Regions from separate parts of the Faecalicatena sp. genome, predicted to be linked through region 1. Evidence: a T-box and tRNA genes for the amino acid it is inferred to sense, from the RefSeq annotation. Region 1 holds a T-box; the other regions hold tRNA genes.
The links. A T-box is a leader RNA that pairs with one kind of tRNA and senses whether it is charged. The one in region 1 lies ahead of leuS (leucine--tRNA ligase), so its partner is inferred to be a tRNA-Leu.

Region 2: it has a tRNA-Leu gene. The T-box ahead of leuS (leucine--tRNA ligase) is inferred to sense a tRNA for this amino acid. The anticodon was not compared.
Region 3: it has a tRNA-Leu gene. The T-box ahead of leuS (leucine--tRNA ligase) is inferred to sense a tRNA for this amino acid. The anticodon was not compared.

The regions. Positions count from the first base shown of each region.
Region 1 covers NZ_JBZUUL010000048.1:4,244-7,381, reverse strand. The annotation lists gene AC4OGX_RS20340 (ZIP family metal transporter) at 54-833, shown strand; T-box leader at 978-1,195, shown strand; gene leuS (leucine--tRNA ligase) at 1,463-3,138, shown strand, end outside.
Region 2 covers NZ_JBZUUL010000027.1:57,932-61,069, reverse strand. The annotation lists gene AC4OGX_RS13895 (beta-ketoacyl-ACP synthase III) at 2-964, opposite strand; tRNA gene AC4OGX_RS13890 (tRNA-Leu) at 1,450-1,533, shown strand; gene xylB (xylulokinase) at 1,599-3,086, opposite strand.
Region 3 covers NZ_JBZUUL010000049.1:178,880-182,017, forward strand. The annotation lists gene AC4OGX_RS21480 (glycosyltransferase family 4 protein) at 1-333, opposite strand, end outside; gene AC4OGX_RS21485 (hypothetical protein) at 426-1,139, opposite strand; tRNA gene AC4OGX_RS21490 (tRNA-Leu) at 1,323-1,405, opposite strand; gene AC4OGX_RS21495 (diaminopimelate decarboxylase) at 1,491-2,765, opposite strand; gene pyk (pyruvate kinase) at 2,833-3,138, opposite strand, start outside.

The DNA.
Region 1 (3,138 bases):
GCATAAGATAAACTTGTATGCAAAAGACTACAAAGATGAATGGGGGAACGCACATGAACCAAAACATGATAATAGGTATACTCATTCCCTTCGCGGGGACAACATTAGGCGCAGCAATGGTATTCTTTATGCGCAGGGAAATGAACGAAAAGCTTCAGAAGGCCCTTTTAGGCTTTGCATCAGGAGTCATGATCGCAGCATCCGTTTGGTCCCTTCTGATCCCTGCCATCGATATGGCTGAGGAAGGCGGAGGAATCGCATGGATCCCGGCGGCAGTTGGTTTCCTTTTAGGAATGGGATTTTTGCTGCTTTTAGATACTGTGACACCGCATATGCATCTGACCGGAGATGAGGAAGGGGTGAAATCCAACTTCAAGAAGACAACCATGCTCGTTCTCGCAGTAACACTGCACAATATTCCCGAAGGTATGGCTGTTGGCGTTACGTTCGCAGGCGTGGCGTCGGGAAATACGACAATGTCCCTGGCTGGAGCATTTGCTCTGTCCATTGGTATAGCTATTCAGAATTTCCCGGAGGGGGCGATCATATCCATGCCTCTGAGAGGGGAAGGCGTCTCAAAGACGAAAGCCTTCGTATACGGAACTCTTTCCGGCATTGTTGAGCCTATCGCCGCGGTAATCACTATACTGCTGACAGGCCTGGTGGTGCCGATCCTGCCGTATCTGCTCGCGTTTGCAGCCGGGGCGATGATCTACGTTGTTGTGGAAGAGCTTATCCCTGAGGCACAGGCAGAACCACATACCAACATCAGTACCATCGGAGTGGCTGTCGGATTTACGCTCATGATGATTCTGGACGTGGCATTAGGATAGGAAAGACGCGTCATACTGTTCATGCTGCCTGTTACCAAAATGCAGATGTGATGCATCTTCCCAGTTTTCCGGCGCCTTTTGCTCAATCTTAGAGAAAAGGTCTTGACTTATTTTAACATTCTTCTTATAATAAGTAAGAATATTGCAGAAACGTTGATGAGGAATAGTAAGAGCCTATCGTTTTCAGAGATCTGCCGGGCGGTGCGAGGCAGAAACGTAATCTCCCAACTCCCCTCGGAGTTCTTTTATTGAAAGGATAGTAGATAAAAGCGGGTCTTCCCGTTACAGAAGCAATGAGTGCATCTGGATGATCAGATGAATGAGAGTGGTACCACGGAAATCAAAGCCTTTTCGTCTCTTAATTGAGAAGAGAAGGCTTTTTTATGATATCAGGAAAATCTTCTGGAATGTCCTGATATCATAAGAACTCACCGGGGGATGCACACGCCGCAATAAGGGATATAACCGCTTTTGCGGCATCGCGGCGGCGCTAAACTGTGCAAGCCTCTCATGAGTGGGGGATTTGAAGTGGGCTTGCCCACTTCTTATGTTGGAAACCCGTCAGGATTTTCAATGAAATGTGTAAAAAATGGAAAGACAAAAGAGATCTAAACAGGAGGAATCGAAAAATGTCTAAGATTGTGTACAATCACAAGGCTGTTGAGAAAAAATGGCGTGAAAATTGGGCTCAGAACCCGGTAAATCCCAAGGTGGATGACAACGGCAATAAGAAAGAAAAATATTACTGCCTGGATATGTTTCCGTATCCGTCAGGCAACGGCCTTCATGTAGGACACTGGAGAGGTTATGTTATCTCCGACGTATGGAGCCGTTATAAATTACTCCAGGGATATTATATTGTACATCCGATGGGATGGGATGCTTTCGGTCTGCCGGCGGAAAACTATGCCATCAAAATGGGGGTTCATCCGGCTATCTCTACAGCAGAGAATGTGAAGAACATCAAGCGCCAGATCAATGAGATCGCAGCTTTATATGACTGGGATATGGAGGTCAATACTACAGATCCTGATTTCTACAAATGGACCCAGTGGATTTTTGTGAAAATGTTTAAGGAAGGGCTTGCTTACGAGAAGGAATTCCCGATCAACTGGTGCCCGTCCTGTAAGACAGGTCTGGCAAATGAAGAGGTTGTCAATGGAAAATGTGAGCGCTGCGGTACAGAGGTAACAAAGAAGAACCTGCGCCAGTGGATGCTTAAGATCACCAAGTATGCAGACCGCCTGTTAAATGACTTAGATAAACTGGACTGGCCGGAAAAGGTAAAGAAGATGCAGTCTGACTGGATCGGAAAATCTTACGGTGCAGAGGTGGATTTCCCGGTTGAAGGAAGAGAGGAAAAGATCACTGTATACACAACAAGGCCGGATACTCTGTATGGCGCAACATTTATGGTGCTCGCACCGGAGCATGAACTGGCTGCAAAGTTAGCCACACCTGAGACAAAAGAAGCAGTAGAGAAATACATTTACGATGCTTCTATGAAGTCCAATGTTGACCGTCTGCAGGATAAAGAGAAGACAGGAGTCTTCACAGGAAGCTATGCGATTAATCCGTTAAACGGCGCAAAGACACCGATCTGGCTTTCTGACTATGTACTGGCTGATTATGGTACAGGTGCGATCATGTGTGTACCTGCACATGATGACCGTGACTTTGAATTTGCTAAGAAATTCGATATTCCGATCATTCAGGTCATCGCGAAAGACGGAAAAGAGATCGAGGACATGACAGAGGCTTACACAGAGGCATCAGGAACCATGATCAATTCCGGGGATTGGAACGGCATGGAGTCCGCTGTCCTGAAGAAGGAAGCTCCTCATATTATAGAAGAAAAAGGTATCGGACACGCAACGGTCAATTACAAGCTGCGTGACTGGGTATTCTCCCGCCAGCGTTACTGGGGCGAGCCGATCCCGATCGTCCACTGCCCGGACTGCGGAGCCGTGCCTGTACCGGAGGAAGAGCTGCCGCTTCGTCTGCCGGAGGTAGAATCCTATGAGCCGACAGGAACAGGAGAGTCACCGCTTGCCGGAATCGACGAGTGGGTGAACTGCAAGTGTCCGGTCTGCGGAAAGCCGGCAAAACGTGAGACAAACACCATGCCTCAGTGGGCAGGATCTTCCTGGTATTTCCTGCGCTATGTAGACAGTCATAATGACAAAGAACTTGTTTCCAGAGAAAAAGCAGATGAGATGCTGCCGGTAGATATGTATATCGGCGGTGTAGAGCATGCAGTACTTCACCTTCTGTACTCCCGTTTCTATACCAAGTTCTTATACGA
Region 2 (3,138 bases), on a different contig from region 1:
ATTACCATTCCAGGCAGACGGCTCCCCAGGACAATCCTGCCCCGAACCCTGCCATCATAAGCCTATCTCCTCTTTTGAGCATTCCCTTTCGGTTGATCTCATCTAAAAGGATCGGAATACTTGCCGAGGATGTATTCCCGTATTCCTGCAGGTTCATCGGGAACTTGCTGATATCCTCTTTCAATCTCTTCGCAACGGCTTCTACGATCCGTTTATTTGCCTGATGCAGGATAAAATAATCGATGTCACGGGGCGTAAACTCTGTCCCGGCAAGGGCCTCTGTGATCACCTCCGGCACCTTCCTGACAGCAAATTTGAAAACCGCCTGCCCATCCATGTGCATATAGGAGTCTAAATCTTCCTCCCTGGCCGGACAGTTCTTTCGATGCCTGCTCATACATGTAAGTGCACTGCCTAAGCTTCCATCGGAATGTGTGACCGGCTGATAAAACCTGCCTTCCTCCGCCCTTAGTACCGCCGCACCTGCGCCGTCTCCGAATAAAATACAGGTTCCCCGGTCCTCCCAGTTCACCGTATTGGATAAGCTCTCCGCACCGATGACCAGAACGGTCTGATAGACCCCGGATGCAATATATGCCTGCGCCGTATTATATGCGAATAAAAATCCCGTACATGCCGCATTCAGATCAAACCCTGTGGCATTGACCGCCCCCAGCTCTTTTTGTACTTCACAGGCCGTACATGGAAGCAGCACTTCTGAGGTAAACGTAGAAACCAGGATCAGATCCACTTCCTGTGGTGCAACACCGCCATTCTCCAGCGCACGCCTTGCCGCCTCCACGGACATGGAGACGGTTGTCTCTTCTTCTATAATATGTCTCCTGATCACCCCGGTCCGTTCACGTATCCATTCGTCATTTGTGTCCACCATCTTAGACAGATCATTATTGTCCAGAAAATGCGCCGGCACGTATGAACCTGTTCCACATATCTTTCCTATCATAATTATTCTCCATGTTTAATTTCATTTCCAAATATTTTTATTTTAAAATACTTTGATTATCAAAGTATATCACAAATTTCCCAGATGTCAATACAGAAATATTCTACAAAATATTTACTGCATGTAAATTTTATAGAGTGTTTATTGTTTCTTCTTCTAAGTTATGATAGTGTGAAACTATCTTATGTGGAAGGCGATCATGCCGTATCCAGCCACAAGATTTCTATTTTATTCGGTACTTCACTGTCGAAGTTTAATCCGTAAATTAGAACAGCAGCTTTGCACAAACACACTCATATTACAAAGGAGGAACCGTCTATGGCAAAAACACTAAAAGACTATTTTCCGATGATTCAAACGAGGAAGGAGGTACTAAAAGAAATCGGAAACACTGCAGGAGTACATCCTGATTCCACAAAAATTTAAAAAATTTAAATTTAGGGGTTTACAAACTCAGATCTATATGATATTATATCACTTGTCGAGCGGAAGTGGCGGAATGGCAGACGCGCTAGATTCAGGTTCTAGTGGGAGTTAATCCTGTGAGAGTTCAAGTCTCTTCTTCCGCATAAAGGCTGTAATCCTTGTGATTACAGCCTTTTTTTATTACATGAGGATCTTATCCTCAAACTCGTCAAGTTCTCGCAAACGATCCCCGATTCCTTGGATACAGTTCCTTATATGCCTCATATCTTTCCCTATAGATCTTCTGCCTTTCAAGATCCGGCTGCACGATCTCCTCTTCCATTTTCACGATTCTTTCACAGGCCTCTTCATAGGAGCCATACCCGCCTGTTCCGACCGCCGCCGTAACTGCAGCACCGACACAGGCCTGCTCCTTTATTTGATTCGTGTAGATCTCCACGCCAAACACATCTGCCTGTATCTGTCTAAACAGCCGCCCACGGGCACCGCCTCCGCTTGCTATGATGCGGTCGCACCCAACAGACATTTCTTGAAAAATATCAAATGAATTCCTCAAAGCAAATACGATCCCCTCCATCGTACTTCTGATCAGTTCGGCCCTTGTGTGCTTTAACGTCAGTCCATGATAGATCCCTTTTGCCTCAGGATCATGATAAGGTGTGCGTTCGCCGTTTAGATAGGGGAGAAATAACAGCCCCCCGCTTCCGGCCAAAGCCGTTTCTGCCAGCCTGGACATCTCATCAAAAGACCTCATCTCCAGAATATTTTCCTTCAGCCACTTCAAAGCCACCCCGCCACTTAGATTTGCTCCCATTAAGATCCATGCATCCTGCACGGAATGACAGAACGTATTTGTTCTGTACCGGCTGTCATGTATCGGCCGCTTAACGCAGCAGGAAAGCTGGCTTGCTGTTCCTATATTCGCGCATAGAAGCCCCGGCTCGATCAATCCATTCCCCACTGCCTGCATCATACTGTCTCCCCCGCCATAGACCAGGCTTGTACCAGCCTTGAGCCCCGTCTCTTCTTCACATTTAAGGCTGCTGACTCCGGCAGTTTCATGTGCTTCATGGCATGGCACAAAAATTTTTCTGTCTAAATCAAGCCGTTCGATCAAATCCCAGGCCCAATCCCTGCGCGCCGTATCAAAAACAGCGGTTCCCGATGCATCCGACAGATCAGTTCCTAATTCACCACACATTCGATACCGCAGATAATCCTTGGGCAGCATTACTTTGTCGATCTTTTCATAAAGAGACGGCTCATTCTCCTTCACCCACATTAAAGAGGTGACCAGAAATCCCGTACTTAAAGAGTTCAAAGAAATGCTGCGGTACTCATCCTCCGGAACCTTCGCATAAATCCGGCTGATCGTCTCCCCTGTCCTTTGATCCGCCCATATGATCGCATTTCGAAGAAGCCGCCCCTCCTTATCAATCATAACAAGACCGTGCATCTGCCCGGAATATCCCACGCCTCTGATCTCATCCTTTAAATTAGAATGTTGAGCAAAGAGACTTCGGATCGTTTGCTTTGCCGCATCCCAAAGAATTTCCATATCCTGTTCCGCATATTGCTGTTCTGGCTTCAAAATATCATATCCAGCCTGAACTGTATCCACCACTATGCCGTCCTCACGCATGAGCAAAGCTTTCACACTCGATGTGCCAAGATCGATTCCCATATAATATGCCATAGCGCTCTCCTTTATATCATTGTTAACAGAACTTTGTATCCCCATTTTATCA
Region 3 (3,138 bases), on a different contig from region 1:
ATCCGGCATAAATTCGCGTACTGCCTCCTGTATCCGTTTAGCAAAGGCCGTCTTAAACTGCCTTGTCATCTGCTGTGTCATGTCCGAATATCTCGTACTTTTATACGGCATTTCATCTGACATCCCCACAACCGGAAAAGGCAGGTCACCCGTCTCAAAACAGACCGGAAACACCTGCACTCCTTCTGGCAGACAGACCGTACCATCCCGGCTTATACCAGCGACTACTGCCTGCTCAATATTTAACCTTTGAAAGCCCTTCACCAGCTCCGTCAGATATACTCCGCTCCCGGTGCTGTCCGGCTTCTGGGCTGTTATACTTAATAATCTCATCTTACTGCTCCATCACTTATTATATTCAGCAAATAGCAGAACACCTCTGTTATGTTAAAATTGTTGTACCAAACTGACTTTTGACCCCAACATCATCTTATTGTTATATAATAGTCCTTTCCTAATTCCCCTTTGTGATCTATAACATTCACCTCATATGTAGTCTGCCGCTGTTTATTAAACTTTTGTTCTTGATCCTGCTTTTTTTCTAGAACTGTATCAAAGATAATATAAGTGAGTATGGCTTCTTTTATAGGTACTAAAAACCCATCAATTATAAATTCAAACTCTTTTATACCTAAACCATCGAATAGTAGTTTATTCATACTTCTTACAATCATCAAATTTATAGAATCTGAAAAAAAGGTAAGATTAACACATAATAAATAAAACATTCCAAATATAATATACTTGTGAAACCGCTTAACTTCTCTATTCAAAAATAGTACTGCCAAATATATAATAAACATCACTATTTTTAATATTGATTTGTAATTTTCCATCTCTGCCTTTTGAAAAATCCCATTCCTATTTACCAATTGATAAATAGGCAAGGCTACAAGTAGTGCCAAAAAGGCGCCCGTGAGAGTTAAGAGCATTCGTAACATATACCAGTAAAATCCAGATTCCTCTATACTATACTTTTTCATAATCAAGTCATACAAAAATGGGCTGGAAAGCCCCATTCCTATCCCAACTGTCATGGATGCCAATATCGCTCCTTTAAAAAATAATAGGTAAATACCTATAAAGAAACATGTAAAAGATAAAATGTACCATATTGCTTTAGATACTTTTTCTCGCATATTATCACCTTAACCTGCTCTTATTGCAAATCCTTAGACTTCAGGATCCGCCAAAAATCCTATGCCGAAATCCTCAACGGTTATGAACCGACCATGCCCTGGCTATGTAATCTGTTTTATCCCAATAAAACACAAACCCGGGCGCCCCACCTTTAAGTGAACGCCCGGGTTATGTACAATTACTGCGGATGGTGGGACTTGAACCCACACGAGGTCACCCCCGCAAGATTTTGAGTCTTGTGCGTCTGCCATTCCGCCACATCCGCTCATCGGCCTTTGAACCAGACGTTTATCTGTTCCTCAAGCCGAGATTTATCTTATCATATCCTGTAGTATTTTGCAATACTTTTTTTATTTCTGAAGCAGTTTTTTTCCAATCTCAAAGCAGTCAAAGGTTGCAAAATAATCTGCCGGGGTCTCTGCACGGCGGATCAGCTGTGCTGTACCGTCCTCTTTCAGCAGTACCTCTGCCGACTTTAATTTTCCATTGTAATTATATCCCATAGAGAAACCATGTGCGCCTGTGTCATGGATCACAAGATAGTCTCCCATCTCGATCTTAGGGAGCATTCTGTCGATGGCAAACTTATCATTATTCTCACACAGGGAGCCTGTCACATCATACTGATGGTCACACGGCCAGTCTTCCTTTCCCATCACCGTAATATGATGATAAGCCCCATACATAGCAGGACGCATCAGATTTACGGCGCAGGCATCCACACCGATATACTCTTTATGAGTATGCTTTTCATGGATCGCCTTTGTCACAAGACAGCCATACGGCGCCATCATATAACGGCCAAGCTCGGTATAGATAGCGACATCGCCCATCCCTGCCGGCACCAGCACCTCTTCATACACTCTGCGCACGCCGTCTCCGATCACCCGGATATCATTGGGCTCCTGGTCCGGTGTATAAGGGATGCCGATCCCTCCTGAGAGATTGATGAACTTGATATGCACTCCTGTCGCCTTCTGAAGGCGTACTGCCTGCTCAAACAGCACCTTTGCCAGCATCGGATAGTAGTCATTGGTCACCGTATTGCTTGCTAAAAAGGCATGAATACCGAATTCCTTTGCCCCTTTGCTCTTTAAAATCTGAAACGCCTCTTCGATCTGCTGTGTGGTCATTCCATACTTGGAGTCCCCCGGATTGTCCATAATATCATTACTGATCTTGAACAGTCCGCCTGGATTATAACGGCAGCTGATCGTTTCCGGGATGTGTCCGATCGTTTCCTCCAGGAAATCAATATGGGTAATATCATCAAGATTGATGATCGCACCCAGCCGGTCTGCCAGCACATATTCTTCCGGCGGTGTATCGTTGGAGGAAAACATGATATCTTCCCCTCTGATCCCGACTGCATCGGACAGCATCAGCTCTGTATAAGAAGAACAGTCACATCCACAGTCATATTCTTTCAAAATATCAATCAAATACGGATTCGGCGTTGCCTTCACCGCAAAGTACTCTTTATATCCGGGATTCCAGGAAAATGCCTCCTTCAGTGCCTTTACATTCTCCCGTATTCCTTTCTCGTCATAGAGATGGAAAGGGGTTGGGAATTCCTTCACGATCTCATCTATCTGTTCTTTTGTCACAAATGGTTGTTTCTTCATCTCTTTTCCCCTTCACGTAATTCTGTTTATAAAACACGGTTCTATCAAACCAGCTTTTGTCCAAAGGCTACTCGATCGTGGCAATTCTCATCATATTGCTTACGCCGCTCTTTTCTTTCTTCACACTTGGAGAAGGGATTCCTGCTGTCAGCACGACCACGTCGCCCACTTCGATATACTGCTTCACAAGTGCAAGCTCAATCGCACCGTTGCAGATATCCTCTGTGGTATCAAACTCCAGAGATTTCAGCGGTCTTACTCCCCAGTAGATGGACATTCTTCTCAAAGTTCTCTCATTTGGGGTCACCCCGAGAATCTCCTGTTTCGGTTTTAAGTTTGAAACTACCCTTGCAGTCGCACCTGACACAGACGG